DNA from 2 places in the Blautia sp. SC05B48 genome. Region 1 is predicted to be linked to the other one. Evidence: predicted binding sites of a transcription regulator. Region 1 holds the regulator's gene; the other holds the start of a gene.

The links. Region 1 encodes HrcA, which represses chaperone genes, less so after heat shock. Its sites were predicted from a motif close to TGTTAGCACTCNNNNNNNNNGAGTGCTAACA; they were not measured.
Region 2: a site for HrcA is predicted at 9,687-9,717, ahead of EYS05_RS07575 (Hsp20/alpha crystallin family protein). Genes of this name have one in related genera too.

What each region holds. Positions count from the first base shown of each region.
Region 1 is NZ_CP040518.1:2,468,050-2,484,864, reverse strand. It holds gene EYS05_RS11440 (O-methyltransferase) at 1-340, opposite strand, end outside; gene EYS05_RS11435 (endolytic transglycosylase MltG) at 337-741, opposite strand; gene EYS05_RS11430 (YlbF family regulator) at 753-1,091, opposite strand; gene EYS05_RS11425 (ribonuclease J) at 1,096-2,730, opposite strand; gene EYS05_RS11420 (DUF1292 domain-containing protein) at 3,012-3,281, opposite strand; gene ruvX (Holliday junction resolvase RuvX) at 3,389-3,826, opposite strand; gene EYS05_RS11410 (IreB family regulatory phosphoprotein) at 3,828-4,100, opposite strand; gene mtaB (tRNA (N(6)-L-threonylcarbamoyladenosine(37)-C(2))-methylthiotransferase MtaB) at 4,286-5,614, opposite strand; gene EYS05_RS11400 (HPr family phosphocarrier protein) at 5,748-5,984, shown strand; gene thiI (tRNA uracil 4-sulfurtransferase ThiI) at 6,150-7,331, opposite strand; gene EYS05_RS11390 (cysteine desulfurase family protein) at 7,356-8,510, opposite strand; gene EYS05_RS11385 (16S rRNA (uracil(1498)-N(3))-methyltransferase) at 8,514-9,257, opposite strand; gene prmA (50S ribosomal protein L11 methyltransferase) at 9,262-10,215, opposite strand; gene dnaJ (molecular chaperone DnaJ) at 10,374-11,564, opposite strand; gene dnaK (molecular chaperone DnaK) at 11,586-13,478, opposite strand; gene grpE (nucleotide exchange factor GrpE) at 13,532-14,167, opposite strand; gene hrcA (heat-inducible transcriptional repressor HrcA) at 14,186-15,229, opposite strand; gene EYS05_RS11355 (ABC transporter substrate-binding protein) at 15,406-16,659, opposite strand; gene EYS05_RS11350 (glycoside hydrolase family 172 protein) at 16,675-16,815, opposite strand, start outside.
Region 2 is NZ_CP040518.1:1,634,206-1,651,020, reverse strand. It holds gene EYS05_RS07600 (glycogen/starch/alpha-glucan phosphorylase) at 1-1,508, opposite strand, end outside; gene ileS (isoleucine--tRNA ligase) at 1,508-4,672, opposite strand; gene EYS05_RS07590 (D-alanyl-D-alanine carboxypeptidase family protein) at 5,454-6,758, shown strand; gene EYS05_RS07585 (3'-5' exonuclease) at 6,735-7,691, opposite strand; gene EYS05_RS07580 (nucleoside hydrolase) at 7,805-8,767, opposite strand; gene EYS05_RS07575 (Hsp20/alpha crystallin family protein) at 9,110-9,547, opposite strand; gene EYS05_RS07570 (IS30 family transposase) at 9,910-11,232, shown strand; gene EYS05_RS07565 (YibE/F family protein) at 11,514-12,293, opposite strand; gene EYS05_RS07560 (YibE/F family protein) at 12,290-13,390, opposite strand; gene EYS05_RS07555 (PTS transporter subunit EIIC) at 13,585-15,057, opposite strand; gene EYS05_RS07550 (PTS sugar transporter subunit IIA) at 15,171-15,650, opposite strand; partial or broken gene EYS05_RS07545 (sugar phosphate isomerase/epimerase) at 15,902-16,018, opposite strand; gene EYS05_RS17370 (CHAP domain-containing protein) at 16,210-16,815, opposite strand, start outside.

The DNA.
Region 1 (16,815 bases):
CATCTCCCTCCAGAAGCGTGATCTGTGACTCTCTTCCTGCGCGCCTGAAATTATCCTTTGCGACAGGAATTCTTTTTTCATAATTCTCTATGGTAACAATTTCCATATCTTCCGGCCCATACTCACACATAAGAAGTGTGGAGAAGCCTACGGCAGTCCCCACCTCCAAAATGCGCTTCGGTTGTTTCAGTGCCAGAAGCATCCTCATAAAGCTCTGCATATCTCTCCGGATGATCGGCACCCGGTCTGCAAGTGCCTTTGTCTCCAACTCCTGCAGAAATGGAGTATTCCCCATATCCAGTGAATTGATATAGGTCTGCATGCGTTCTTCTACGATCACTGGCTGTTCGATCCTTCCTTGCTCTCTTCTCCTGACAGCACTGCAATGATCCTGGTCGGTGTATAAGCTGTACTGAGAAGGTATGTACCTGCTTTGATCTGTCCGTGATATGCGGACATTCTTTCCTGTATGGTAAATGCAAGCGCATCCTTGATAAGACCCTTCTGCTCCAGTGTCTTGCCTACTTTATATGCAGAGGCACCTTCTTTTATGACTACCGTGACCTGCTGTCCCTCTCCCGGGCTCATAGCCTGCTGGTTAAACACATCGTAGCCAAACTGATATGCTGATTTTCCAACCCAGATCAGAAATACGATAATAAAGATATATACAGCGGTTTTAAATACCCCTCCAGCCAGAAAAACGCCGGCCCTGCCAACCTTGTCTCTTGTGTCTGCCATAGTCTTTCCTCCTATAAGTCAGGAATCTGTATGTCGATCCCGTCCACCAGCGTCCTGCATATCCGCTGCATCAGTCTGCACAGCGCAAGCTCTGCGTCGAGATAGGCATTTACTTTCAGGTTCTGTCTCAGACTTGCAGACTCCTGATTGAGCTGTTCCGCAATATGGAACAGCTCATCCTTGTCTGAATGATTCTGCAGTCTGAAATTATCTCCACGGAATCTCATCACTCTGGCTTTCAGCTCAGGATCCGCTTCAAGCTGGGCTGCCTGTTTCTGATATTCCTGATATTCATCGCTTCTGTGCACAGCATCGAGAAGCTTCTCGATCTCCATGCTGATCTCATCCATGAACCTACGCCTCCATAATGATAGGCAGGATCATAGGATTTCTCTTGGTCCGTTTCCACAGATACTCTCCAAGGGCATCCTTGACCTCGGTTTTGATCTTGCCCCAGTCCGTGATATTGTTCTCCAGGCAGGAATCCAGTGCAGTTTCCACAACCTGTCTGGCATGCTCCATAAGATCCTCAGATTCTCTTACATACACAAAACCTCTGGAAACGATATCCGGACCTGCGAGAACTACATTACTGTGGCGCTCCAGTGTCATAACTACGATCATGATTCCATCTTCAGACAGGTGCTGACGGTCACGGAGTACGATATTTCCCACATCGCCAACGCCAAGTCCGTCTACGAAGATCGCACCTGTATGAACGCTTCCTGTCACCTTGGCATCCTGTCCGTCCAACTCCAGAACATTTCCGGAAGAAAGGATAAAAATATTCTCCTTCGGGATTCCCAGATCTTCCACAATGTGTTTCTGTGCAGTCAGATGACGGTACTCACCATGGATTGGAATGGCATATTTCGGTTTTACGAGGGAGTAGATCAGCTTGATCTCCTCCTGGCAGGCATGTCCGGAAACATGGACATCCTGGAAAATAACCTTGGCTCCCTTCATAGACAGTTCGTTGATGACCTTGGAAACTGCCTTTTCATTTCCGGGGATCGGATTGGAGCTGAAAATGATGGTATCGTTAGGCTTGATCGTGATCTTCTTATGGATATTGGCTGCCATACGGGAAAGTGCCGCCATGGACTCACCCTGGCTTCCGGTTGTGATCAGAACCACCTTGTCGTCCGGATAATTCTTCACCTGATCGATCTCGATCAGTGTGTTCTCCGGGATCTGCAGATAGCCAAGCTCTGACGCTACGGAAATAACATTGACCATACTGCGGCCTTCCACAGCAACCTTTCTTCCGAACCGGTATGCAGTATTAATGATCTGCTGCACACGATCCACGTTGGATGCAAAGGTTGCAATGATGATCCTGGATGTCCGGTACTCATTAAAAAGATTATCAAATACATGTCCCACTGTACGCTCGGACATTGTAAATCCCGGTCTCTCTGCATTGGTACTCTCACACATCAGTGCAAGCACACCCTTCTTGCCGATCTCTGCAAAACGCTGCAGATCTATGGCATCTCCAAATACCGGTGTATAATCAACTTTAAAGTCTCCTGTGTGTATCACGATTCCCACCGGTGAATAAATAGCAAGTGCGGATGCATCCTGGATACTGTGATTCGTTTTGATAAATTCCACAGCGAAATCCCCAAGATTGATCACCTGCCCGTGTTTTACCTCTTTCAATTTGGTAGAACGCATAAGGTTATGCTCTTTCAGTTTGTTGCGGATCAGTCCCAGTGTCAGCTTGGTAGCATAGATCGGAACATTGATCTCTTTCAACACATACGGAAGAGCTCCGATATGATCCTCATGTCCATGAGTGATCACAAATCCCTTCACCTTGGAAATATTTTCCTTAAGGTATGTTACATCCGGAATGACCAGATCGATTCCCAACATATCGTCCTCAGGGAAAGAAAGACCACAGTCTACAACTACAATACTGTCGCCATACTCAAAAGCGGTAATGTTCATTCCGATCTGCTCCAGACCGCCAAGTGGTATGATCTTAAGCTTGGATGTTGTTCTGCGGCCGTTTTTCCGACCGGATGGCCTGCCGCCGGTCTTTGCCGGTTTCTGTGTGTTTCTGCTGTTTTTTACAACGCCACCGGCTACTGTTTTCTTTGCTGTTGGCCGGAAAGGCTTATCCTGACGGTTTTTGCTGCCACCACGATACTGTCTTGTTCTTGATCCGGCATTCTTTTGTCTTGCTGCGGTTCTTCTGGCACCGCCTGCGGAAACTTGTACTCTGCTCTCCGCATTTTTGTTGTCATCGTTGTTCTCGCTTTTCAAAAATCGCTCCTCCATTCAAAATTCACGTCATCCAGCATCTGCTGAAAAACTGCATATACAGCCTGAAGTTCGTCATCATCCTCGACCATCTCATAACAGGCTTCTGTGCTTCCCGGAGCTGAAATATCCTTCAGAATATATGCGTCTGCTTCCTCATCCTGTGAATCGGACACCAAAAGATAAGTCACACCCGCAATATTGGTCTGCTCCTCTACGTAAAACTCAGCAGCTGTGCCGTCGTCTGACTGAAATATTATTTTTTCCATATTTAATTCTTCCTTATCCGTTCTTGTCAAGCGGATATTCACAATCCGCATTTGCTACCTGATCCGCTCAAAATATCTATTTGCGTTTCCGATCATTCTTCCACGCCTTACTGCTGCTCTCTTCTGTATGCGGCAGCATCCAGATATCCCTGCAGGATAAAGACTGCTGCTACCTGATCCAGATACTGTTTACGGTCTTCCTTATGCACACCGGTCTCCTCCAGAGTACGGTCTGCCGCCATGGTAGTCAGTCTCTCATCCCACATAACAACAGGCAGACCCGTACGTTTCTCCAGCATTTCCTTAAACTCCAGAGATTTCTCGGCCCGCTCTCCTACTGTATTGTTCATGTTTTTCGGGTATCCCAGAACGATCTCCGTAACCTGATACTCCGAAATGATCTCTTCAATACGTGCCAGAGTACGACGAAGCTTGTTTTCCTGCTTGCGCCATACGGTTTCCACACCTTGGGCTGTCAGGCCAAGGGGATCGCTCACTGCAACCCCAACGGTCTTCGAGCCATAGTCCAGTCCCAGTACTCTCATATTACCGTTCCCAGGACTTATTCTTGATATACTCGGTGAGAAGCTCCTCTACCAGCTCATCACGCTCCACCTTCATGATCATGCTTCTCGCACCCTTGTGGCTTGTGATGTAGGTCGGGTCTCCGGACATAATATATCCTACGATCTGATTCACCGGATTGTAGCCCTTCTCATCCATTGCATTGTACACCAGATCCAGGACTTCTTTTACCTGAAGCTCCTGATCCGGTTTTGTTCTGAAATACTGTGTATTTCCCAGATTATTCTCTGCCATTGTCTCTCACGTCCTTAAAATATATTCTTTTTTATTTTAATATAAATTTACATAAATTACAATCTTAAATTTAACGAGGATTGCGAATACAAACTGTCAACGTTACTGTTCACTCCGTTCTCAGTAACACGCTTCGCAAAATATCACCAGTGAACAAACAACCTTTCAACATACGATCCCGTTCTTCACTCCACGGCTTCACCGGTCATGATATGCTCTTCAAGAAAGCCTTCTGCCTTTACGATTACGATATCATTTACGCCATAAGCTTCCGATTTCGGTACAGCAGTTTTTATATACTCCCGGCTGTGTCCCAGATACCAGGTCCGTCCATCCTTTGTATACTCTTCCTCGATCAGTACCTCCAGGTTTTTGCCAAGCATGGATTTCTCATAATCCCCTGCATGACGATGATGCAACTCGATCATCTTCTCACTGCGGAAGGATTTCTCCGCCTCTGTCAGCTGTCCGTCCATGGCAGCCGCCTTTGTTCCCTGTCTTCTGGAATATTTGAAGATATGAGTCTCGTAAAAACGGATGCTGTCCACAAAATCATAGGATTTCCGGAATTCTTCCTCCGATTCCTGCGGAAAGCCTACGATCACATCCGTTGTCAGTGCCGGATTTCCATACACTTCTCTTAAAAGCTCACAGCGCTCTCTGTATTCCCCGCTTCTGTATCTGCGGTTCATCCTCTCCAGGGTCTCATCACAGCCACTCTGCAGGGAAAGATGGAAATGCGGGCATACCTTCGGCAGCGCCGCGATCCCTTCCGCAAATTCTCTTGTAACGATTCCCGGTTCCAGCGATCCCAGACGGATACGCCTGATCCCTTCGATCTCATGCACAGCACGGATCAGAGAAAGCAGTGTCTCTTTTTTCTCCTCCGGGAAATCCACTCCATAGGAGCTTAAATGGATTCCTGTAAGGACCACTTCCTTATACCCTTTTTCCGCAAGTGCACGGACCTCCTTCAGCACACTTTCAATATTCCGGCTTCTGACACGACCTCTTGCATAGGGAATGATACAGTACGTACAGAACTGATTGCATCCGTCCTGAACCTTGATATATGCCCTTACATGTTCTGCAGTACGATCAATGGAAAGTTCCTCATACTCTTTTGTCTGATTGATCTTGATCACATGGGAACCATGGCCCGGTTTATTTTCCGCATATTCGGCCAGTGCCTCCACAATATTGATCTTCTGGTTATTTCCTAGAACAAGATCAATGGCTTCGTCTTTTTCCAGTTTCTCGCCACCGGTCTGTACATAACAGCCCGTTGCCACCACGATCGCTTCCGGATTCATTTTTTTTGCTTTGTGGAGCATCTGTCTTGATTTTCTGTCTGCAATATTGGTTACTGTGCAGGTATTGATCACATAAATATCCGCTCCCGGCTCAAAAGGCACGATCTCATATCCCGCCTCCTCCAGAAGCTGCTGCATGGCCTCGATCTCATAGGCATTTACTTTGCAGCCCAGGTTGTGTAATGCAACTTTATTTCCCATTTTTCCTCACTTTTTTTACACTTTAACTAATTATTAAAACAATTTTTATCTCTTTTCACCTTGACTTTTTGGGTACTGACAGGTAAGATGAAAGCTGTAAAACAACAAAAATTTATCAAGGGAGGTTATTATAATGAAAACAGCTAAAATCTCACTGAATTCCATCGATAAGGTGAAAGCATTCGTAAACGAGATCAGCAAATTCGACTGCGATTTTGATTTAGTATCCGGAAGATATGTGATCGATGCAAAATCCATCATGGGTATCTTCAGCCTGGATCTTTCCAAGCCGATCGACCTCAACATCCATGCAGATGGCGCTGCTCTGGATAACGTAATGCAGATTATTTCCAAATATACAATCGACTAATCTATACTGTATATTTGAGAGGAACTGTATCGGATACAGTTCCTCTTTTTTCATGCTTTCAGAATCCTTCTGTTCTCAATGAACTCCCTTTTCCTGATATATCGGTAATTCCAGGGAACCTCTGCAGCGAGGTTCCCTGTTTGTTTTTTCTTATCTAAAAACGGATCACTGAATTTCAATGATCTCTGTGGTATTCAGAGCCGTTTCCATAAGCTCATCGATCTTCTCAGAAAGCTTCTGCTCAGAACGGCGGATCACCTTAAGATTCGGCTTTGTTACAGGATGTTTCGCTACAAAGATGGTACAGCAATCCTCAAACGGCTGAATAGAAGTCTCAAAGGTATCGATCTTTCTGGAAATACGGACGATCTCCTCTTTATCAAAGCCGATCACCGGACGATATACCGGAAGTGTGCAGACCTCATTTGTAGAAGCAAGGCTCTGTAAGGTCTGGCTTGCAACCTGTCCGATGCTCTCACCTGTGATAAGTCCGAGACAACGGTCTTTTTTAGCGAAATGCTCGGCAATACGCATCATATATCTTCTCATGATAATAGTAAGCTCATCATGAGGACACTGATCATAAATATAAAGCTGTATATCTGTAAAGTTAACTACATGGAGACGGATCGGTCCGCTGTATTTGGCTACCAGGCGGGCAAGATCCACTACCTTCTGTTTTGCGCGCTCACTGGTGTAGGGCGGTGCATGGAAATATACCGCATCGATCTTGACACCACGTTTTGCGATCATATAGCCGGCAACCGGACTGTCGATCCCACCGGAAAGAAGAAGCATGGCTTTTCCGTTTGTTCCGATGGGCATTCCGCCTGCGCCCGGAATGGTCTGGGAATATACGTAAATCTTGTCACGGATCTCAACAGAAAGATCCAGCTCCGGATGATGAACATCTACACTTGCCTCCGGGAACGCATCCAGGATACGTCCGCCAAGCTCAGCGCTGACTTCCATGGAGCTGATCGGATAGGATTTCTTTGCGCGGCGCGTCCAGACCTTGAAGCTTCCGTTAAAGTCCGGATGCCACTGCTTCATATAACCCACAACATCTTCGGCAAGCTTCTCAAAGCCCTGTTCTTCATAGATCATAACCGGGCAGATGCCTACAATACCGAATACATGCTGCAGCGCATCTACAGCCTCATCGTAATCATAATTCTCCGGGCAGAATACATAAACTCTTCCCTGCTCTTTTTTTACTTCAAAATCTCCCTCGATCTTGGAGAGTGCGATCTCCATCTGATGTACGAGAGCATCTTCAAAACGATAGCGGTTTTTTCCCTTAAGGGCAATTTCCGCATATTTGATCAGAAATGCATGTACTAACATAAAAATCCCTTTCTTCTGTATTCTCTATCGACGTGCATACCTGCGCAGCATCGGAATTGTTTTTCCCAGTGCTTCCAGGCAGTAATCTACCTCTTCAAAGGTATTTTCCTCACAGAAACTGATGCGGACGGTACTCTCCACATCCGCTCTTGAAAGTCCCATAGCTGTCAGTGTTGCACTCGGTTTTCTCTTATGACTGGAGCATGCACTTCCTGCGGAAATATATACTCCGAATTCTTCCAGTGTATGGAGCAGGACTTCGCTTCGGACTCCATGAAAAGTCACGCTCATGATGTGCGGTGCCCCTTCTCTTAAAGGCATTCCGTTGATGGTGATGTCTCCAAGCTTTGAAAGTCCCTCTGCCATCCGTTCTTTCAGGTCATAAAGGTGCTGTATTTTTTTATCAAAATCCGTATATACCATCTCTGCGGCAACGCCAAGGCCTGCGATTCCCGGTACATTGTCCGTTCCGGAACGCATGCCGTTCTGCTGTCCGCCTCCAAGGATCTGCGGCTGTACTCTTACTTTTTCGTTAATATAGAGAAAGCCTACGCCCTTTGGTCCATGGATCTTGTGGCTGCTCACGGAAAGAAGATCGATCCCCAGCTTTTTCGGATAGATACGATACTTTCCGAATGCCTGAATGGCATCTACATGAAAAAGTGCTTTCGGACTTTTTTCATGGACAAGCTTTCCGATCTCTTCTACCGGCATCACGGCTCCCACCTCATTGTTCACGTACATCACAGACACCAGAATGGTATCCAGACGAAGAGCCGCTTCCAGTGCATCCAGCTTTACAACGCCCTGATGATCCACAGGAAGAATAGTCACCTCATAGCCCTGTTCTTTCAGATAGGCAAAAGGCTGGGCCACTGCCGCGTGCTCCACTGCCGTTGTAATGATATGTTTTCCCATACGCTTGTTGGCTTCCACGCCGCCGATGATAGCAAGGTTATCCGATTCTGTTCCACCGGAGGTAAAAAGAATCTCTTTTTCATTCACTTTCAGTAATTTTGCAATGGTCTGGGCACTTCTGCGGACATAATTCTCCGCTTCCATTCCCTTTTTATGCATGGCAGAAGGATTTCCGAAATCTTCTGTCATGGTTTTGCAGACAATATCCTTTACTTCATCGAAGCATCTCGTTGTCGCGGAATTGTCAAAATATGCTTCCATAGTTTATTCATCCTCCAGTTGAAACATCAGAACAGAAAGTACTGCGAGTCCCGCAGTTTCTGTCCGTAAGATCCGGTGTCCCAGGGTGATGGGTTTCGCACCGGCTTCCATGGCATCTGCCACTTCCTGCTCTTCAAAACCACCCTCAGGGCCGATAAAGACACCGATGCTTTTTCCCGGTTCGATCGACCGGATCAGTTCTTTCGTCTCTTTCATTCCCTTTGCAAGCTCATAAGGGATCAATAGAACGTCCAGTTCTTTTGCATAGACAAGGGCTTCTTTAAAGGTCATCACAGAATGTACCTCCGGCACCAGCATACGCTTGGACTGTTTTGCCGCACTTTCTGCGATCTGCTGCCAGCGGGATACTTTTTTTTCTGCTTTTTTGTTATCCAGTTTTACCACGCAGCGTCTGGTTGAAACCGGAACTACGGAATATGCTCCAAGCTCTACTGCCTTCTGGATGATCAGCTCCATCTTATCAGCCTTCGGCAGTCCCTGAAAAAGATAAATACGGTTCTGCAGCTCATAATCCGGCTCCTGTACATAGAGGATATGAAGCAGGACTTCATCCTCCCCCGCGTTTTCGATCACACAGTGATATTCTTTTTCCTTATCGCTGATCCAGAGCTCCTCGTCTTTTTTCATGCGGAGCACATTGACAATATGATTGACATCATTTCCTGTGATACGGATCTCATGTCTGTCCCTGTCGATCTGATGAGGTTCCACAAAAAATCGCTGCATGAGATCAGTCCTTTCTTGCTGTCACAGATACCCACTCGCCCTGATGAGTCACCTCAACAAGCGTTAGTCCGGCATCTTTTACAGCCTTCACTACGACATCCTCCTTTACATCCAGGATGCCTGATGTAATGTAGTAAGCGCCTTTTTTCATCTGTGCAACGATCACCGGAGTCAGCGGTACCAGAACATCTGCCAGGATATTTGCAGTTACGATATCATATTTCTCATATCCGACCTGATTCTGAACTTCTTTGTCATCGATGATGTTTCCGATCATCATGTCAAAGGATTTCTCCTCGATCTGGTTGGCCTCCTTGTTCTCAGACACTGCCGGAACTGCACAGGGATCAAGATCTGTACCAACCACATGACCTGCACCAAGCTTCAGTGCAACGATTCCCAGGATTCCACTTCCGGTTCCCACATCAAGGATCTCCATTCCCGGCTTCACAAATTTCTTCAGCTGACGGATCACAAGCTGTGTGGTCTCATGCATTCCTGTACCAAAGGCAGTTCCCGGATCAATGTGGAGGATCATCTTGTCCTTATCTTCTGCCTTCACTTCTTCCCAGGACGGTACGATCAGAATGTCGTCTACATAGAACTGATGGAAGTACTGTTTCCAGTTATTGATCCAGTCCTTGTCCTCTGTCTGGGATTCTGTGATGGTTGCCTCTCCGATATCCACAAAGCTTCTCAGATCCTCCAGTGCAGCCTTCACATCTTTCAGGATTGCCTCGGTATCCGCATCCTCTTCCAGATAGAAGTTCAGATATGCGATCCCGTCATCTGCTGGTCCTTCCGGCATAATATCCACAAACATCTGTGCCTTATCCTCATCGGTCAGCGGCTGCTTGTCCTGGATCTCCACACCTTCAATCCCCACCTCGGCAAGTGTACAGATCACAATATCCTCTGCCTCTGTTTTTGTCTTAAGTGTAAAACGGTTCCATTTCATCTTTTATATCTCCTTATGCTGTATACACATTTACGGATTTTCATTCCAGTCTGTCGCCTGTTTTCTATTGTCCCGAAAACGGGCACTTCTTTTAATATACACGAATACAGAAAAAAAAGAAAGAGGCATTTTGTGCCTCTTTCCTGTTTTCACTTTATTTATTCCTCAAACATTTCCTTTACTTTCTCACGGAAACCTTTTTTCTTCTTTTCGGTTTTTTCGGAAGTCTCGGATGTGCTGTCCTCTGACGGACGGTTTCCACATGCCGCATCAAAAGCTTCCAGAGCTTTCTTTGCTTCCTCATTGAGATTTGTCGGAGTCTGGACTACCAGTGTTACATAGTGGTCACCACGAACGTTCTTGTTACGTAATGACGGAACACCTTTGCCCTTCAGGCGGATTCTTGTATCCGTCTGTGTTCCCGGTTTCACCTCATAGGAAACCTCACCGTCAACGGTATTAATACGCATCTCACCGCCAAGTGCAGCCTGTGCAAATGTGATCGGAGCTGTTGAAAAGATATTCATATCCTGTCTCTGGAAGATCGGATGACGGGCTACATTTACCTCAACCAGCAGATCTCCTCTCGGTCCGCCGTTGGTTCCCGGCTCACCTTTTTCACGGATACGGATACACTGACCATTATCAATACCGGCCGGTACAGATACCTGGATCTTCTTTCTGGAAGAGGTATATCCGGTTCCACGGCAGGCACTGCATTTGTCCTTGATCACCTTACCGGTTCCGTTACAATCCGGACAGGTCTGAACATTACGTACCATACCAAACATGGACTGCTGGGTGTAAACGATCTGGCCCTGGCCTTTACATTTCGGACAGGTGATCGGTGATGTTCCCGGTTTCGCTCCGGTTCCGTGACATGTGGTACACTCATCTTTGAGAACGATTTCCAGCTCTTTCTCGCATCCGAAAACCGCTTCCTCAAAAGTAATGTTCACACGTGCACGAAGGTTGGCACCCTTCATCGGTCCATTGTTGGCCCGTCTGGTTCTGCCTCCGCCGCCGAACAGGTCTCCGAAGATATCTCCGAAGATGTCTCCCATATCCGCACCGTTGAAGTCAAATCCACCAAAGCCGCCGGCACCGCCTCCGCCGCCGTTTTCAAATGCCGCATGACCAAACTGATCATACTGTCTTCTCTTGTCGGCATCACTTAAAACGGAGTAAGCCTCTGTCGCCTCTTTGAATTTCGCTTCAGCCTCTTTATCACCCGGATTTACATCCGGGTGATATTTCTTGGCCAGCTTACGATATGCTTTTTTTAATGTTGCGTCGTCGGCGTTTTTATCCACACCTAAGACTTCATAATAATCTCTTTTATCAGCCATTGTAATTATTTCCTACTTGTCTTAGACTTCCTTGTAATCAGCATCTACAACATCATCGCCGTATCCTGCTTCATTTCCGCCCTGAGCACCAGCGTTTCCGCCCATGTTGCCCATATCCGGTCCAGGACCAGCCTGACCCTGAGCTCCCTGAGTCTGCTCATACATCTTGGAGAACAGTTTCTGAGCGCTCTCCATCATCTTCTCCTGTGCAGCTTTGATATCTGCAACCTGAGAATCAGTAAGCTCCTGAGCATTTGCTGTCTGTGCAAGAAGATCTTTCAGTGCATTGAGGTCAGCCTCAACACTTGCTTTATCGTTTGCGTCAAGCTTGTCGCCAGCTTCTTTCAGTGCATTCTCAACCTGGAATACCATGGAGTCTGCATTGTTTCTTGTGTCGATCGCCTCTTTACGTTTCTTATCCTGAGCCTCGAACTCAGCTGCTTCTTTGACAGCTTTGTCGATATCGGAATCGGACATGTTAGAACCAGCTGTGATCGTGATGTGCTGCTCCTTACCTGTTCCAAGATCCTTAGCAGATACATTAACGATACCGTTGGCATCGATGTCAAATGTTACCTCGATCTGCGGAACACCACGACGTGCTGGCGGGATTCCATCCAGACGGAACTGGCCGAGGGATTTATTGTCTTTTGCGAACTGACGCTCACCCTGTACAACGTTGATATCTACAGCTGTCTGGTTGTCTGCTGCTGTGGAGAAGATCTGGCTCTTCTTTGTAGGAATTGTAGTATTTCTCTCGATCAGACGAGTTGCGATACCACCCATTGTCTCAATGGACAGAGACAGCGGAGTAACATCCAGAAGAAGGATATCACCGGCACCTGCATCACCTGCAAGTTTACCACCCTGTACAGAAGCACCAAGTGCAACACACTCATCCGGATTCAGGTTCTTGCTCGGCTCTTTGCCTGTTAACTGTCTTACCTTATCCTGTACTGCCGGGATACGGGAAGAACCACCAACCAGAAGTACCTGGCCAAGCTCGGAAGCTGTGATACCTGCATCAGACAGTGCACGACGAACCGGCTCAGCAGTCATCTCTACAAGGTCATGTGTCAGCTCATCAAATTTAGCTCTTGTAAGGTTCATATCGAAATGCTTCGGTCCCTCAGCAGTTGCTGTGATGAACGGAAGGTTGATGTTTGTTGTTGTTGCGGAAGAAAGCTCTTTCTTAGCTTTCTCAGCTGCCTCTTTCAGTCTCTGAAGAGCCATCTTGTCGTTGCTTAAGTCTACGCCCTCTGTTCTCTTGAACTCAGCAAGCATGTAATCTGTAACTTTCTTATCAAAGTCATCTCCACCAAGACGGTTATTACCAGCTGTGGAAAGAACCTCGATAACACCATCACCGATCTCAATCACGGATACATCGAATGTACCACCACCAAGGTCGTATACCATGATCTTCTGCTCTTTCTCATTGTCAAGGCCATATGCAAGAGCTGCTGCTGTAGGCTCGTTGATGATACGTTTTACATCAAGACCTGCGATCTTACCTGCATCTTTGGTAGCCTGACGCTGAGCATCGTTGAAGTAAGCCGGAACTGTGATAACTGCCTCTGTTACTTTCTCACCAAGATATGCCTCTGCATCCTTTTTCAGTTTCTGAAGGATCATTGCGGAGATCTCCTGTGGAGAATATTTCTTGTCATCGATGGTTACACGGTAATCGGTACCCATCTCTCTTTTGATAGAGGAGATCGTTCTGTCTGCATTTGTAACTGCCTGACGTTTTGCAGGCTCACCTACCAGACGCTCTCCTGTTTTTGTGAATGCTACAACGGATGGTGTTGTTCTTGCGCCTTCTGTATTTGCGATAACTGTCGGCTGTCCACCTTCCATTACGGCTACACAGCTGTTTGTTGTACCTAAGTCAATACCAATAATCTTTCCCATGATTTTTTCCTCCTGTTTTAGTCTGTATCTGTTAAAATAAAGTTTGTTGTCAGTTAGTTCGCAACCTTCACCATACTGTGGCGTACTACGAAATCCTTGTAGGTGTAACCCTTCTGGAATTCTTCCACCACGATGTTCTCTCCAACCTCTTCATCCTCCACATGCATCACTGCATTATGGAAATCCGGGTTGAATTCCTTTCCCACTGCTTCGATCGGCTTCACACCAAGCTCATCCAGTGTTGTGGTAAGCTGCTTGTAGATCATTTTCATTCCATCTGCAAAAGCATCGCCTTCCTGTGCCTGTGCAAGACCTCTTTCGAAGTTATCCACAACCGGCAGGATCTTTTCAACGATTTCTTTTGCTCCGATGATGTACATGCTGGATTTTTCTTTTTCCGTTCTTTTACGGAAATTATCAAATTCAGCCATGGTACGCTTCAGGCGATCGGTAAGTTCCTCCACCTTCTGCTCAGATTTATCTTTTTTCTTCTTTCCGAAGAAGGAAGTTTTTGATTTTTCTTCTTTTTTATCCTCTGAGGCAGCTTCTTCGCCTGGAGTATTATTTTCTTCCTCCGGCAGATCTTCTCCCTCCGGTGTCAGGTTTTCTTCTTCCTGATTTCCGTCAGTTACGGGGATTTCCTTCTCCGCTTCCTGCTCTTCGGATGTTTTCTTTGTTTCCTCCGACACTTTTTTTCTACCGCCTTTCTAAGTTTTCTTCTTTTTCAAAACGTCATCCAGATGATTCTTCAGTTCCTTCAGACTGTCCACTACATTCTCATAATCCATTCGTTTGGGACCGATGATCCCGATGGTTCCGTACATTCCGTCTCCCAGTTCATATCTGGCAGTTACAATGCTGCAGTCCTTCATGGTCTGGATTGGCATCTCATCACCGATGTAAACCTGAATTCCTGTATTCTCTCCATCTGACATCTGTTCTTTTACAAGATCGGCAAGTTCATGCTTCTCCTCAAATGCGGAGATCAGCTCCGTTGCCTTCTCTTTATCGGCAAGCTCCGGATACTTGAAAATGTTAGTTGCACCTGAAGTATAGATCTCCATATCTTCCTCTTCCACATGAATGGTGGCTGCCACTGCATCCAGAACCGTTGCCACCACACCGCTGTGGCTGCCTGCCTGTTCCTTCAGTCTGGCGATCATCCCAAGGTTGATATCCTGGATCGGGATCCCATTGAGATTGGTGTTAAGAAGAAGATTCAGTTTCAGGATCGTCTGGTCGTCCATTTCCTCATCCAGATTGATGATCTGGTTCCGGACTGTGTTGTTGTCACTGACAACCACTGCCACAAGCTGAAGCTCGCTCATCCTCGACAGCTGGATGAACTTGACCTTGTTGCCGCTGTACTGCGGAACGGAAACCATGGTAGCATAGTTGGTATTGGAAGCAAGAACCTTCGCAACCTTCTTAAGCACCTTATCCATCTTATCTGTCTTCTCAATGATCAGATCTCGCAGCTCTGCGACCTCCGCTTCCTTCTCCTTCATCAACTCATTGACGTAAAGTCTGTAGCCCTTATCTGAAGGAATCCTTCCTGCTGAGGTATGAGGCTGGACGATATAGCCCATATCTGTCAGGTCTGACATTTCATTTCGGATCGTTGCGGAACTGACATTGAGATCCGCATACTTGGAAATGGTCCTGGAACCAACCGGTTCTCCGGTTTCCATATAGGTCTTGATGATTGCTTTTAAGATTTTTTGCTTGCGCTCATTCAACACCTCTTCCATGAATCCATCTCCTTTCCTTTTTATTCTTTCCTGACGGATGTTGATTCTTTTTTTACATCTGTTAGCACTCATTTTAGTGGAGTGCTAACATCTACAGTCTTTAAGATATCACCATGTAAAATATTTGTCAATATGTTTTGAAAAAAAGTTCTTATTTTTTCAAAACAAAAAAAGCATCAGTACGATGCTTTTTTGTAATACTGGTCTATGCAGTTCTGTGCCCCGGCAAAAAATTCCGCTTCTGTTTTCTGTCCCAGCATATATTTCTGAAATTCCGTTCCCATGGACGAAACGGCTTCTATGGAATCGGCACACAGTGGTCTTGCTTTCAGCTTATAATCTTTCAGATATTGCCGGATCATTTCAATGCCATCCAGATCAAAATTCTTATCCTCGATCACATCCAGTCTTGCCGGACACATTTTTGTCAGCTGTCCGTAATTTTTACTGGCCTCATATCCGGACACATACTGAAGGAACTTCAGAGCTGCTTCTTTATGATCAGAATTTTTATTCAGTACATACTGCCAGGTTGCGATATTGGTCACCTTCTCGTCAAATTCCGGAAATGGTGCCATATGGATCTTATCTTTTCCATACACGCCTGCATTCTGAAAAGTACTCAACACACCGGTATACATAAACATACATCCATACTGGCCGTTTATAAATTTTTCATTCAGCTGGTCATGCTGGTCGATCAGATTCTCCTCTGATATCATCCCTGTATCCAGCATTCGCTTCATATATTCTGCCGCTTCTCTTGTTTTCGGATCCGTCCAGTCTGTATAATCTCCTCCGAAAAAATCGACATACTCGCTGATACTATTATATATGTAAGAAATCTCCCATGCATCCCCATATGCATATTTTCCCGTATTCTGAAGCTTTTTCTGAAGGATCTCAAGATCACTGAGACAGGAGAGTCTGTCCAGACCAGCCTGATCCAGCAATTCCTGGTTCACCCAGAATGCCATGATATCCATCCTGAACGGTACCGAAAAAATATGTCCGTCTGACATGCATATTTCTTTCAGGTATTCCTGCAGAAAATTCGCCGCTGTCTCCTCTGTCATAACCGTATCTTCCAACGGAAGAAGAAATCCCTTATGTTTAAATTCGGATATCATCTCATCATTTACTGTGATCAGATCAACAGAATCATCTCCTGATGTCAGAAGAGTTGCTATTTTGGCCTGGCGATTGTCCGCATTGGCCGGACATTTTTCAATATGGATCTTTATTCCAAGATCTTTTTCCGCCTGGCTGATAAAAGAATCAAAGCCTTCTGTGCCTGCATCCACATGAAGGATCGTCAGTTCCTGTCTGTTCTCCGGCACAATATCAGATGCAGCCTCCTTCTTCTGGACTCCACATCCTGTCACTGCCAGAGCCAGGGCAAATACCCCGCAAAATACCTGTTTTTTCAATCTCTACCACCCTTTTTATCTGGGCCATCTATCCTCTTTTGACATCAACGGCTGGAACGGTGCATGAGGAAGTGTCTGATACCAGTACGCTACACTTGCCACATCATCCTGTCGTTCAAACAGGCCACGGTATCCGACGCCTATCTGCTGAATCGT
Region 2 (16,815 bases), 830 kb from region 1:
TAAACCTTAAGCTTGGAAAGCTGGGAAAGATCTGTGATCCAGTCCGGTCCGATCTTGTCCGTTACCCAGTCAGCCAGAAGCGGGTTTCCATGAGCAAGGAAACGTCTCTGTGTGATACCGTTTGTTTTGTTGTTGAACTTCTCAGGCATCATCTCATAGAAATCCTTCAGCTCCTGATTCTTGAGAATCTCAGTATGAAGGCGTGCAACACCGTTTACAGAGTAGCCTGCAACGATCGCGAGGTGAGCCATCTTAACCTGTCCGTCATAGATGATCGCCATCTTCTTGATCTTCTCGAAGTTTCCAGGATATTTCTGCTGGATCTCAAGAATGAAACGACGGTTGATCTCCTCGATGATCTGGTATACACGCGGAAGCAGTCTGGAGAACAGCTCGATTGGCCATTTCTCAAGTGCCTCGGACATGATAGTGTGGTTAGTGTAAGCACAGCATTTTGTTGTGATATCCCATGCCTGATCCCAGCCAAGACCTTCCTCATCAATGAGGATACGCATCAGCTCTGCTACTGCAACAGTCGGATGAGTATCGTTCATCTGGAATACAACCTTCTCATGAAGTTTTGTGATATCATCATGAGTTTTCTTATATTTGGCAATGGCTGCCTGAAGGCTGGCAGATACGAAGAAGTACTGCTGTTTCAGACGAAGCTCTTTACCTGCCATATGGTTATCATTCGGATAAAGCACCTCTACGATAGTACGTGCAAGGTTCTCCTGCTCTACTGCGTTGTGATAATCACCCTTGTCGAAAGAGTCAAGGTTGAAGTCTACGATCGACTCTGCATCCCAGATACGAAGTGTGTTTACAACATCGTTGTTATAACCTGTGATCGGCATATCGTAAGGAACAGCCTTAACTGCCTGATATCCTTCATGGATGAATTTATTCTCGTTCTTCACCGGATCCCACTCAACGCGTACATATCCGCCGAAATGAACCTCTTTTGCATACTCCGGACGACGGAGTTCGAAAGGATATCCGTTCTTCAGCCAGTTATCCGGTACCTCTACCTGATAACCATCGCGTACTTCCTGCTTGAACATACCGTAACGGTAACGGATTCCGCATCCGTATGCACAGTAATTCAGAGTTGCAAGGGAATCCAGGAAGCACGCTGCCAGTCTTCCGAGTCCACCGTTTCCAAGAGCCGGATCCGGCTCCTGGTCTTCGATGCAGTTAATGTCAAGTCCAAGCTCCTCAAGAGCCTCCTTAACCTCGCCGTATGCGCCAAGGTTGATCAGGTTGTTTCCAAGGGCACGGCCCATAAGGAACTCCATGGACATATAATATACGATCTTCGGGTCCTGTTTTTCATACGCCTTCTGGCTCTTAAGCCAGTTGTCAATGATCACGTCTTTCACAGTGTAGCTTACAGCCTGAAAAATCTGCTCCTGTGTAGCCTCTTCCAGTGTTTTTCGATAAAGGAATTTTACGTTTTCTTTTACGCTTTTTTTGAACTCCTCTTTCTCAAACTGCTTGTCAATCATTAGTTTTCCTCCTGTACTTTGGATACTCCCAGTGTTACAGCCTCTTTGTTGATATTCCATTCTTTGGTGTAACCCTCTGCTTCTCCCAGAACAATGTTTTCTGCCAGTACTTCACGTTTGATCTCATCCTGGTTTGCTTTCATGATATCCATGATCTTATCGTTATCTTTTGCATAGACAATGATCTTGTCCATGACTTCGAAACCAGCCTCTTTACGCATGGTCTGAACCTTGCTGATGATCTCGCGGACAAAGCCCTCCTGGATCAGTTCAGGTGTAAGGTTTGTATCAAGGACAACGGATGTTTCACCGTCTGTCTCTGTCACATAGCCCTCGCTCTGGGCTGTTTCGATCAATAAGTCTTCCTCTGCAAGCTCGACTTTGTTTCCGGCAATGTCAAGAACGAGAACACCATTGTCTCTCAGCTCTTTCATTGCTGCGGTTCCGTCGATCTCGGAGAGTGCGGTACGGATGCCGTTCAGAAGCTTGCCGTATTTCGGTCCTACTGTACGGAGCTGCGGCTTGAAGCTGTAGGAAATGAAGGACTCTACATCATCTGCGAATTTCACTTCTTTTACGTTAAGCTCATCTGCGATGATATCTGTGTAGAATTTATCCATAGCTTTCTCAGCTTTTACATACATGGTTCCGATCGGCTGACGGTTCTTGATGTTTGCGGTATTTCTGCATGCACGTCCGAGAACAACGATCTCAAGAAGCTCTTCCATGTTTGCCTCAAGATCCTTGTCGATCCATGCCTCGTTTACCTCCGGGTAATCGCAGAGATGGATACTCTCCGGAGCGTCTGTGTCAATGCTTCTTACAAGGTTCTGGTAGATATCCTCAGTCATAAACGGGATCATCGGAGCTGCAGCCTTGGCAACCGTTACCAGTGCTGTGTAAAGTGTCATGTAAGCATTGATCTTATCCTGCTCCATGCCCTTAGCCCAGAAACGTTCACGGCTTCTTCTTACATACCAGTTACTCATATCGTCAACAAATTCCTGAAGTGCTCTTGCAGCCTCCGGAATCTTGTAGGAATCAAGATCTGCATCGACAGTCTTCACCATGGTATTCAGCTTGCTGAGCAGCCATTTATCCATAACCGGAAGCTTATCGTAATTTAAAGTATATTTAGTCGCATCAAAATTGTCAATGTTCGCATACAATACGAAGAATGCGTAAGTGTTCCACAGAGTGCTCATGAACTTTCTCTGTCCCTCTACAACTGCCTTGCCGTGGAAACGGTTCGGAAGCCATGGAGCACTGTTGATGTAGAAGTACCAGCGGATAGCATCTGCGCCGTATTTGTTCAGTGCGTCAAACGGATCTACGGCATTTCCTTTGGACTTACTCATCTTCTGTCCGTTCTCATCCTGTACATGTCCCAGAACGATTACATTCTTATACGGAGCCTTATTGAAAAGCAGTGTGGACTCAGCAAGAAGGGAGTAGAACCATCCTCTTGTCTGGTCAACAGCCTCGGAGATGAAGTCTGCCGGGAACTGCTGCTCAAACAGGTCTTTATTCTCAAACGGATAATGATGCTGTGCAAAAGGCATTGCTCCGGAATCAAACCAGCAGTCGATAACCTCCGGTACACGATGCATGGTCTTGCCGCAATCCGGACACTTCATAGTGATGTCGTCAATGTATGGGCGGTGAAGCTCGATGGTCTTCGCACGCTCGTCACCACTCTTCTCATAGAGATCCTGGCGGCTTCCCACGGATTCCATATGTCCGCACTCACACTGCCAGATGTTCAGTGGTGTTCCCCAGTAACGGTTTCTGGAAATACCCCAGTCCTGAACGTTCTCAAGCCAGTCACCGAAACGTCCCTTACCGATGCTCTCCGGAATCCAGTTGATAGTATTATTGTTACGGATCAGATCATCCTTTACTGCTGTCATCTTGATGAACCAGGACTCACGTGCATAGTAGATAAGCGGTGTGTCACATCTCCAGCAGTGCGGATAATCATGCTCGAATTTCGGTGCGTCAAAAAGCTTGCCCTCTTTGTCAAGGTCTGTGAGAACCATAGGGTCCGCTTTCTTTACGAATACACCGGCATATGGTGTCTCTTTGGTCATGTTGCCCTGTCCGTCTACGAACTGTACGAACGGAAGGTCATACTCACGTCCGACACGGCTGTCATCCTCACCAAATGCAGGTGCGATATGAACGATACCGGTACCATCGCTCATGGTAACGTAGTTGTCACAGGTTACGAAATGAGCTTTTTTGCGCTGTTTTGCTGCTGCCTCGCCTGTGCATGCAAAAAGCGGCTCATATTCCTTACGCTCAAGGTCTGTTCCTTTATATTTCTCAAGAATCTCATATGCAGGCTCATCATCCTTTGCAAGCTTGCCGAGAACCTTGTCCAGAAGTGCTTCTGCCATGTAGTAGGTATATCCGTCTGCTGCTTTTACCTTACAATAGATCTCATCCGGGTTTACACAAAGTGCAACGTTGGATGGAAGTGTCCATGGTGTTGTTGTCCATGCCAGGAAGTATGCGTCCTCACCGACAACCTTGAAACGAACGATAGCAGAACGCTCTTTAACAGTCTTGTAGCCCTGGGAAACCTCCTGTGCGGAAAGCGGAGTTCCACAACGCGGGCAGTAAGGAACGATCTTGAAGCCTTTGTAAAGAAGACCTTTGTTCCAGATTTCTTTCAGTGCCCACCACTCAGACTCGATGAAATTGTTGTCGTATGTTACATAAGGATGCTCCATGTCAGCCCAGAAACCAACTGTAGAGGAAAAATCCTCCCACATTCCTTTATATTTCCATACGCTCTCTTTGCACTGCTGGATGAACGGCTCCATTCCGTACTCCTCGATCTGCTCTTTTCCGTCAAGACCAAGCTTCTTCTCAACCTCAAGCTCAACCGGAAGTCCGTGAGTATCCCATCCTGCTTTTCTCGGAACCATGTAGCCCTTCATTGTACGGTATCTCGGGATCATATCCTTGATAACTCGTGTCAGAACATGTCCGATATGTGGCTTACCGTTAGCGGTAGGCGGTCCGTCATAGAATGTGTATGTCTCGCCCTCTTTACGGCTGTCCATACTCTTTTCGAAAATCTTGTTGTCTTTCCAGAATTTCTCAACTTCTTTTTCACGGTCAACAAAATTCAGATTCGTGTCAACTTTACGATACACAATATTTACCTCCTGTGTCTGATTACTGGCTGCTGCCTCATCTGTAAGGCCACAGCGGATTCTTTCCTCACAGATACCTGTTCGTGCCAATGCTTCGGGCACTTATAAAAAAAGACCCCATCCTGTAAAAGGACGAAGTCTGATTCGCTGTACCACCTGTTACATTATACGGGCCTGTGTCCGGATTCCTGCGTCTTATGCTCTGTGTTATGGCGCGGGCCGTTGTTCCATGTCTGTTCATAGCGGACAATTCTTTGTATCTGCCGATATATGTTCCCTGTAACGGAGGAAATCCGTCAGCTCTTACTTGATGATCATCTGTACATCAGATATTCTTCCCGGCTGCTGCCGGACAACTTCGGAACTGAAGCTCAGGAGTGATATTCCGCCATATTTACTCGTCCCGGGCTTCCACCATCCCCGGTTCGCTGCAAGCTTTCCATATGGCTTACTGTCTCCATCACAGCTTTTTCTATATACGCTGTCTATTATAGGTTGGGGAAAATCCATATGTCAAGTGTTTTCAGGGATTTTTTCTTATTATATGTATGTTCACTTCTTCTTAATGGAATTTTCACAGACTGCAAGTAGTTTTTCCGGGAGGAAAGTGGTATACTACTACAGAATCTTGAGGGCAAAAATACAGCTTTTCATTAATACAATGCTATAATTAATGAAATACTGCACCTCATCACAAAACGGGCAAGAGTTTTTTCGGTTACTGATTTCCAAATGAATAATAACCTTCTCTCCCGGATTTATTACTGAAAGGTATCTTATTATGAAAAATATGAAAAAACGATCCCTGCGCCGGATCTTTGCCGGTATTCTCTGTGTGGGAATCCTGCTTACAGGCGCCGAGCCATGCAGCGCTTCCGCGCCTCTTGGATACGATGAATATGGTGATCCTATCGTCACTGCCACACCGGTTCCTGATGGACAGTCATCCGGTCAGGCCGCAGCAATCATGCCTGCTCACTCCAGCTATTATTCTCAGGCCGCCGACACCGATTCCATTGACGGGTGGCCCAAAGGTCCCGGCATCGAAGCACAGGCTGCAGTCCTTATGGACGTAAATACAGAAGCCGTTCTTTATTCCAAAAATGCGGACACACAGCTCTATCCTGCCAGCATCACAAAGATCCTGACTACACTGCTTGCCTGCGAAAATCTGAACGCTAAGACAAATATTACCGTATCTGAGAACGCTTCCACCAGTGTAACTGCCGGAGATTCCAGTATTTATGCGGCTCCCGGTGAAGAATTTACCAGGGATCAGGCCCTGATGGCCGTCATGCTCCAGTCCGCTAATGAAATGTCTGTCGCCGTTGCGGAAGAAGTTTCCGGTTCTGTAAAGAAATTCACAGAACTCATGAACTGGCGCGCCAAGCTTTTTGGCTGCAAGAACACACACTTTAACAATCCTAACGGTCTTCCGGATGAGAATCATTACACCACAGCCTCCGACATGGCAAAGATCGCCAAATCCGCCTGGCTAAACCCTCTTTTCCGGCGATACTGTACCAAACGTTATTACGAGATCCCGCCTACCAATAAATTTACCGAAGCCCGACAGCTGCTCAATCATCACAAGATGATGAAAAACGGCGAATACTATTATGAAGGTGTCCGTGGCGGAAAAACAGGATATACCGATGCATCCGGAAACACGCTTGTCACCTACTGCAAACGAGGAAATATAACGTTGGTAGCCGTAATCCTGAATTCTACTTCCGCGGCAAATGCTTACAGCGATACTGCTTCTCTTTTTAATTATGGTTTTGAAAATTTTGAAAAGGTGGATATGAAGGTGTCCATGGAGCCAGTCCCGTTTAAGGTACTCCCCTGTGACAAATATATCCTTAAGAATAACGGAAACACCTATCCGTTTTATTATCAGACAAAGGTTTATGTGACTATTCCAAAAGGTATCAAAAAATCACAGCTCAACAAACGCCAGGCCGTTCTTCAGAATGCTGTCGGCCCACTGCGTCTGAAAAGCAAATATTATTATAAGAAACAAATGGTCGGATGGGGAATGCAATACGAACGAAACATCGTATCAGATCTTCTCCTGGCTTCGTAACATTTTCCTGCGGCGGAGAGATTCGTGCTTTTCACGGATCTCATCCGCCGCTTCTGTATCTTCTGCTCTCAGGGTCTTCACCCCGAAATATTTTCCCTCATCCGTTTTTCGGATCCTGATCTTTCCGGCAACGGGTCCATGCTCATGGCAAAGGGCAAGGCTGTAATACACCTTGGGATTGTTGGTACTGAACCAGCGGATTTTCCGCTTGGCAGGACATCTGCAGATGGGACACATGGTACTTACCATGATGCGATCCTTCATCAGACGCTCCTTTGATACAAATTCCCTGGACACAAACTTATCATGGTCTGTATAGGAAATATAGATCTCGCTGTCTCTGGATTTGGGATTCTGATATACATCCAGGGACGGATGACGGATCATGCATGCTTCATCGATCTCCAGGAGTATCCTGGCAGTATAGCTGGCGTCTGCCAGTGCCCGGTGAAAATCACGTTTTTTGGGAAGCTCCAGATAGTCTGTGGCATATTCCAGGGAACGCCTGGATATTCCATCCTCGAATTTTATGCTGAAAAGTTTCTGCACATCATAGTAATGCACTGGCCCTGGCATCAGCTTCAAAAGATTATAGTATTTCATATTGCGCTGAAGTTCCATCACATCCTGGTCTCCCCAGGTAAAAAAGCGATACTCCTCCCCGCACCATTCCAGAAATCTGCGAATCGCCCTTGGAAAAGGAATGCCGTTTTCCAGTTCATGATAATCCACGTGGATCACTTCGTGGATACTGTCGTGGATCCAATGGTACACTTTGGGCTTGATCAGGCACTGAAAGGTATCAACGATCTCTCTTTTTTCATTTAATTTTACTGCCCCGATCTCTATGATCTCAAACGGGAGCCGACTATCCGGATGTCTTCTTCCATCCGGATTCTGGTTCCATTCCAGGTCAAATACAATATAGTTCATGGGTTTTCTGTCCTCTTATCTGACAGTGTGCACAGATATCTTTATGAAGAGCAGGCACTGTGTTCTGCTCCTCTATATCTTATGAACGCAACTGCTTCATGGTCTGATCCCGGTTATTTCCCGGTTCTGCACTCAGAAACAGAATAAATTGCTTCAAACAGCTCCTGCTGGAAGCTTTCTGTATCTGCATCTGTCAGAATCATATCTTTCATTTCATCTTCTTCGTGTAGCCACCAGCGGAAATCGCATAATGTGGCACCCCGTCCGGCACCGTCTGAACAGTCCACATCCAGGAATACTTTTTCTGTTTTAAAGAACTCCGGATGGATGAGATACATAAACGGTACAGCAGCATGGATACTTGCCACGCAGCGATATTTGGAAAAATTTTCAAGTACGTAGCCGGCCATATCTCCACAGGCTCTGGCTGCCTGATCACCGGACTGGCACAGCTTCATGATCTGGTTTCTGGTAAGATTACATTTCAGGGTAGCATCCAGTCCGCACATGATCAGTGGGATTCCGGAATCGAATACGATCTTTGCCGCCTCCGGATCTGCGTAGATATTGAATTCTGCTGCCGGTGTGATGTTTCCGCCTTTTGCTGCACCGCCTGTAAATACAATTTTTCTGATCTTATTCTTTATTTCAGGAAAAACCTTCAACAGAAGTGCAAGATTAGTCATTGGTGCAGTTTCAATCATTACTACCTGCTCGCCCTCCGGAAGGGTATTCAGAATATCACGGATAAAAAGCACTGCATTGTCAGAAGCAGCCTCTGTTTTTGCTTCCGGCAGTACGCAATGGCCAAGCCCTGTCTCTCCGTGAAATTCTTCCGCATAAATTGCCGCTTTCACAAGAGGACGATCCTGGCCTCCTGCCACCGGAACCTTCAGTCCGTAAAAATCCACCAGCTCCAGTGCATTTTTGGTCACTCTTTCTATCCTGGTACTTCCTGCAGATGTCGTCACTGCAAGCAGCTCCAGTTCATCCTGATGTGCTGCCGCATATGCCAGTGCGATCCCGTCATCGATTCCGGGATCACAGTCCATGATAACCTTGATCTTATCTCCCATATATTCACCTCTGTAAAAACTCTTTCCCCAGTTTTATAGTATTGCCGAATTTCCGCTGTTTACCTGTTCCAAGTATAACAGAGTGGGGAGGGAGTGTAAAGTTAATCAGAATTCACCTCTGTACTTCAGGCTGAAACGTAAAGAACCCCTCTGCCGGGCATTGGCAGAGGGGTGGAAAAAAAAGGGGGTTATATTCATTTATATAAACAAATGCAATGTGCAATTTGGAGTTTTAAGTCAGGCGGATAAAATTATCCGCATTCGGTCAACCAGCCATTATCTGGTTATCTCTGCAATATCCGTTTGGGTTGTTCCGGATATTTGCTTCAAAGTAAATGCCGATCAATCAATAGAAACAAATTTCTTCTCTTCTGCTTCTTTCTTGGTCTCTTCCTTCGGGAAGGTTACATAAAGGATTCCGTTCTCATATTTCGCATGGATATCTTCATGCTTAATGCTCGAGCCTACATAAAAGCTTCTGTTGCAGGTTCCTGTATAACGTTCTCTGCGAACATATTTACCTTTATCATCCTTCTCGTCCTTCTTCTCTTCTCTGGTTGCCTGAATGTTCAGATAACCATTCTTCAGCTGGATCTTCACATCCTCTTTCTTAAATCCCGGAAGATCGATCTCCAGTTCATAATTGCCATCTACATCACGGATATCTGTCTTCATCATATCCTTCACCTGAGGATAAGCATTGGCAGCTGCCTGACGGCCTGCAGGATATCCCATAAAATCATCAAATAAATCTTCTCCGAAAATACTTGGCATTAACATAACTCATTCCTCCTGATCTATATTCGCTGCGTATTATGCAGGCGTTTTTAATTTACTGTTTCTGAAAACTCTGTAAGAACTTTCTCCGGAAGATTTCTTTTTCTCTCTTCCTTTGTTCTGTATGTACTATAACACGCATTATTAGCACTGTCAAGAGGCGAGTGCTAATTTCACACTTTCTTCACATTTTCCCTAAAATGAAAAACTAATTTCCACTCTCAGCCCTTTATGTTCTTTTGCTGAAATTAGGGGTGGAACTTAGTCCTGCAATAAGCTATCCTATAACAAATGCCAGGGTACACTGGCCCATATCCTCCGATCACCGGAAATGATCCATTTTTATTACAAAGGAGGATTTACTTATGGCTACTAATAATATTGGGAATCACAAACACCTTACTCTCGCTGACCGTGCTGCTATCGAACATGGTATACAGATTGGCGAAAACTTTACACAGATCGCTCAGAGGTTAAACAAGGATTCCTCTACCATCTCAAAGGAGATACGGCGGCATCTCATACATGTTCCTCATTATCAGGACGACCTACAGAAGAAACGCTCAGAATGCCAGTTCTTTCATTTCTGTGAAAAAAGAAATGTATGTGGCAGCCTTTCCTGCCAGTCATTATGCTTTAAATGCCGTTCCAAACGCTGCGCCGTGTACTGCCGTGATTTTACTCCTATACTTTGTGACAGACTTAAAAAACCACCTTACGTCTGTAATAACTGTAAACAGATCCGGACCTGTTCCCATGACTTCTATTTTTACCGTGCCCATTATGCCCATGACCTTTATAATGAGATCAAGGTTTCTTCCCGTTCCGGTATCAATCAGACTCCTGAATCGCTGGAACAATTGGATCAACTGGTTTCGCCTTTTCTCCTTAAAGGGCAGCCATTATCTCATATTTACGCTTCCAATCAACATCTTATCGATTGTTCCATCCGTACATTGTATAACTACATTGATCATGGATATTTTACTGCTATCAATTTGGACCTCCCCCGCAAAGTACGCTATAAAAAGCGTCGCAAGACCAGAAAAGCCCCTGAAAACACCGGCTACCGGGAAAACAGGACATACCATCATTTTGAAAAATATCTTGAAGAATATCCAGACACAAATGTTGTAGAGTTAGATGTTGTGGAAGGAGCTGGTGGAAAATCTGAGAAAGTCCTTCTGACTATGTTATTCCGTAACTGTAACCTTATGCTCATTTTTTTGCTTGAAGCCGATAACCGTAAAAATATCAGGGAAGTTTTCCTTTGGCTGTATGAACAGCTTGGAGCTGATCTATACCACAAGTTATTTCCTGTCATCCTCACAGACAATGGCTCCTCTTTTAAAGACCCTGAAATATTTGAACGTCCTGGAGATACAGCTCGTTTATCCCGGGTTTTCTACTGTGATCCTATGTCGTCCTGGCAGAAAGGCAAGTTGGAAAAAAACCATGAATTTATCCGTTATATCCTTCCCAAAGGTATCGGCTTCGCACAACTGAACCAGAGCAAGGTAACTCTGATAGCTAACCATATCAATAGCGTGGCAAGAGCCAGTTTAAACGGCTGTACCCCATTTAAACTGGCTCAGTTACTGATAGACAGAAAACTATTGGAACTTTGCGATCTTAAAGATATACCCGCGGATCAGGTGATATTAAAACCCACGCTGTTAAAGCACTAAATATCACATTCATTTCCGGCATCGTATTCTCCAGACCGGTGGAAGTTACCCTTGCAAAGAACAGCCAGCGGTCCTTTCGTGATGTTCCAATCCCGTAAAAACACGGTGTTTTCTCCTTATATTATAGTTTTGTTTTGTGTAAATATCTATATCTTGTAGAAATTAATTCTGCAGAAATCCCTTTACTTATCAGTACTAGCACATGGTGGAAGTTACTTTTTCATTCAACCTCTTCACATTTTCACATTCTTCCCCACAGGTCTGACTGTTTTTTAACGCTATTATATAACTTCAGATTTTTCTTCCGAATCAGTACGGTGAATCTGTCGAATAATACATCCGATCGATACCGGGACGGTAATAAGGCAGGCTACCGCACCAGATAGCATGACTGCAACATCCTGGAATAGGAACTGAGAATTAAGAATGATCTCCATGGTATATTGCTGTGTCTGAATGTATGAAAATAATAAAATAGTTCCTCCAAGATAGGCAAACAGCAACGTATTTACCGTTGTTCCGATAATCTCTTTTCCAACCTGATAGCCGGAAGCTGTAAGTTCTTTCGCTGTCAGACCGTTTTTATGAGTCCAGACTTCATATACAGAAGATGTTACAGATAATGCTGTGTCGATAACAGCCCCAAGAGTACTGAAAACAGTTACAAATATTCCTACATGAAGCATGTTAATATGAAGGTCCGTACTGTAATAATACATAAAATCATCTTCCGAAATCTGCAGCTCATTTAACCCGTAACTTCCTGATCTCCATGTAATAATATAAATCGGAATAAACAAAAGTAACATTACCAGCAGTGTAGCCAGAAAAGCCGCCCGCGTCTTTGGATTATTTCCGTTCTGATAAAACAGAGAAATATAACAGACACCTGCACCTGCCACCAATATCAGGAGCAGTACAGGAAAACCGGCAGACATCAGCATAATTGAAAAAAATAAAATTACAATATTCCCCGCCAGTGTCATAATTGACATGGCTCCACGCTCTCCGCCAATCAAGATCACCAGAAAAATTAAAATCAATGCAAGAAAAATGATCATTCTCTGACACTCCTTTTCCGTGATGGTATTTTCATAATCGCTGAAGCAATAAAAACAGATACCGGTATTGCCAGTACAATTCCAATACTTTCTATCAGAAAACGACAGATATCATATGGAATGTGATATCTCACGATCGTTATAAAGCTTACATCATTATTCATCTTAAGTATGAACATGGGAATCATGCCACTTGCCAGAACAAACAACAGTACATTTATCATGGTTCCCATAATATCATATCCGATTTCACGACCGGAATGTATCAGTCTTCTCAGAGAAACCGATGGATTTTTCCGCACGATTTCTCCTACTGCTGCGCTGATCGTCACCGTCACGTCCATAATTGCACCAAGTCCTGTCAGCATAATATCTGCCCAGAATATATCCGCAGAATTGCCCATACTTCCAAGGTATTCCAGATTGGAATAATCCAGATCTCCGTACATATAAATAGAAAATTCAAACAATGCCATGATCAGAAACAGAACACACAGTGTTGAAAGAACTGAGGAAAATGTTTTTCTGTGAATTCCATTCAAGCAGATCAATGTAGTCAGTGAAAAAAGAACTGCGATGACATTACAGATATTTAAAATATTTTTCCCCTCTGTAAAAGCCTGAAATCCATATGCAAATATGACCGTATTCAGTATCAGTGATATTATCGTGTAAAATCCCTGCTTTCCTGTAATGCAGATCAGAAGAAAAAATAATCCTCCTGCCAATAAGGCCAGATACCCATCCCTTTTTACAGAACGTATCGTTTTTCCGGGGCTTTCCTTTGAACCACTTAAAAGAACGGTGTCTCCTTTATGATATTTCTTGGTCTGAACCTGAGAAGATGTATATTCATTAGAGACTGTTATTTTTTCCCCTTTATGCGAACCGTTTAATATCCGTGCTGTAATCTTCTGAGTATAGTAATATTCTTTTGAGCCCCTGGTTCCTTCTCTGCTCAGAGTCTGTTTTTCTGTTACAGAACATATTTTTGCCAGCGGTGTATGATAAAATCGGGAATTACAGCAGGTAAACAGAACAAAAATAATATATATGCCGGCTAAAAGATATTTTTTGTGAAATACGCAGGATTTCATTAACTTCATTCCCCCTGTAGAAATATTGCAATCGTAAATGCAATGACCTATTGCTTTTTATCGAAGTAACATTGTACGCTTTTTGAAAGTATCGGTCAATATAAGGTATACAAAAAAACAGCAGCAGAACCGTTTTCACAATTCTGCTGCTGCCCCATAATTATTTTAACAAATACCTGACTCCAAAAAAGCCATTATTTACAAAGCTCAGAAAATGCATCTGCAACAAACTGAACCTTGGTTCCGATGATAACCTGTACAGAAGTTTTTCCAGGTTTGATCACGCCTGCAACACCTGCAGATTTGATCACTTTATCATTTACAGCTGTAATATCCTTAACCTCAAGTCTCAGTCTTGTGATGCAGTTATCAATGCTTGTGATGTTCTCTTTTCCGCCACAGCCTTCAAGGATTTTTGCGGCAATAGCAGTATAATCATCATTTGCAAGCTCAATATTCTTCTCTGCCTCAAGATCGTCATCGTCTTCTCTTCCCGGAGTCTTCAGATCAAATTTCTTGATGGCAAAAAGGAATACAACATAGAATACGATGAATGCTGCAATTCCAAGAGGAAGGATGAGCCATGTCTTCTGTGCTGCCGGAAGTGAGGATGAGAAAAGTAAATCCATCGCACCGGCGGAGAAGCTGAAGCCTGCACGGAATCCAAGAGCAACTGTGATCATGGTAAAGATACCGTAAAGTAATGCATAGATCACATAGAGGCCAGGAGCAAGGAACATAAATCCAAACTCGAACGGCTCAGTTACACCACAGATAAATGCACAAATTGCTGCAGATGCAACAAGACCGATCGCGATTTTTTTCTTTGCAGGTTTCGCACATTTAACCATTGCAAGTGCTGCACCAGGAATACCAAACATCATACATGGGAAGAATCCGGACATGTACATTCCAAGGCTCCAGGATACATCTGCAGAAGTTTCACCTGCCCAGAAGTGCTGAAGATCGCCAAGTCCGATGGTATCAAACCAGAATACATTGTTCAGTGCGTGATGTAATCCGGTAGGGATCAGCAGACGGTTCAGGAATGCATAGATACCTGCACCAACAACATCCATACCTGCAACCGCTTTTCCTAATGCTACAAGTGCACTGAAAAGTAATGGCCATACAAACAGTAATACAACAGATACGACAATGGAAACCACTCCTGCGATGATCGCTACGCAACGCTTGCCACTGAAGAATGACAGCCAGTCAGGAAGCTTGGTGCTCTTGAATTTGTTATAGCATGTAGATCCGATGATACCGGCAAGGATTCCGATAAAAGGATTCGCAATTTTGTCAAATGCAAGAGTTTTTGTTGCACTGTCAGCGATTGATGGAATGATGGTTGTAACAAATCCTGTAGAAAGAAGTGTTGTGAGCATCAGCCAGGATGCAAGTGCAGCAATTCCGCCGGTTCCGTCATTCTTTTCTGACATACCGACACCAACACCGATAGCAAAAAGGATCGCCATGTTGTCGATCAGCGCTCCGCCTGCCTTAACCAAAAACAGACCTATCAGATTGGCTGCGCCGTGAATGTCTCCACCCTGCATGGTTGCCGGACATAACCAGTATCCGATACCCATGAGGATACCACAGATTGGCAGTACTGCCACTGGAAGCATTAACGCTTTTCCCAGTTTTTGAAGAAATTTCATATATTTCCCCTCCCTTAAAATAAATATATTTGACCGGATCACTCCGGTTATAACACCCCGAAAATTACTACTATCTCCGGGCTGTTATAAGCCTGTCAGCTGCATGAAGATGATCATGAAAGCTTGAGGACGGCTTCATCCGCCGAAACATCCCCCTCCTTCTGGAGGCTTATCTTTCCGTAATCATCTGTGTTGCAGATCAGAACCGGGATAATTGTATTTAAACCGGCTTTCTCGATTTTGTCCAGATCAGCCTCTATCAGAAGATCACCCTTTTTAACCTTGTCACCTGCTGCAACGTGCGCTTTAAAGGGTTCGCCCTTAAGTGTGACTGTATCCAGTCCGATATGTATCAGTATTTCCGCTCCCTGAGTGCTTGTCAGCGTAACTGCATGAAGAGTATCAAATACCATTGCCACTTCACCGTCTGCCGGAGCATATATCCTGCCGTCTGCCGGGATCACTGCAAAACCGTCACCCAGTACCTTATCCGCAAAAACAGGGTCCGGAACCTCTGCAAGGGGAACCACTCTTCCTCTGCAGGGTGCATAAATTAAATTTCCTTTATCTTTTCCTTTAAAAAATTTCAACATATTCTCTTCCTCCCGTTATTTTCCCACTTCCTCCGGTATTGATATCCACGATGTCGCTTTGTAAATATGTCTATATATATTTTTTCTGTGCCGGATTTATATTATATATTTCGTATAATTTTCATTTTTTGTTTTTTAGGCATGTGTATATATTAACCATTATTTTCGGTTTTGTCCATATTTTTATCGGTATTTTTCAAAAAAATAAGCTGTAGCACATTAATGCGACAGCTTATACAAGAATATTCAGTTTACTTCAGCAGTTCTTTTTCAATCCTTTCCCCTGCCTCCGGAGCCTGTTTATTCATCTTCTCCTGGAAGCCAAACATGGATACACAGGCAATATTGTCACCGCCCACCTTCGGTGCAAGCTGCAGATATCCCGTCATTTTTTCCTGTATTTCACAAACTGTACAATATATGTAAAACTTTGTCGGTTGCTTACTGCAAAATTTCGATCCGTTTTGAAATAAGCTCCTTCACATTTATCAAAAAACTCCCTCACATATCAGTTTTTCTGATACATGAGGGAGTTTCTGATTTATGACTGATCTATGATCTATTTTGCTTTATAACGGTAAACGGTTTTCACTGCTGTGCTGTCTTTACCGATTGTCCAATCACTTTCGGAGGTTGTAGTCTGAGTCTGGAGTTTTTTGTTCTGGTACTGGTTCATGCGGTACCAGGCCTGGCCTCTGGCTCCGTGGCTTCCGTAGGCGCCGTTGCAGGTAGTTCCGCTGGAGCACCATACCCGGCTGCCGTTTCCTTTCCAGTTCAGCAGATAATAGGTAATGCTCGGGTCATCTCCATCTGCGCCGGAAGCAGCTACGGTTACCTGACTGGCTGCCACACTGTCAAAATGTACATAAGAGCCCGTCTGTGCAAAGTTTACATTCTTTCCGGTATTCGGTCCGCAGAAATGATAGTAATAATAGCCCACCAGCTGTCTGGAAGCAGATGTCTCCAGTGGTCTTACGGACTCATAAACACCACCATCATTGACATAGCTGAAGGTTGTTTTCTGATAGGTGTGTTTATACTGGATCGTATATTTATCGGAAGTGATATTCTTTGGAAGCGTATCCACATAAACCCAGTTTTTAGGTTTCGCCTTGATCTTAAAGGTCTTTGTTACGGTTCCGCTGTAGTTTCCCTTAAACTTCAC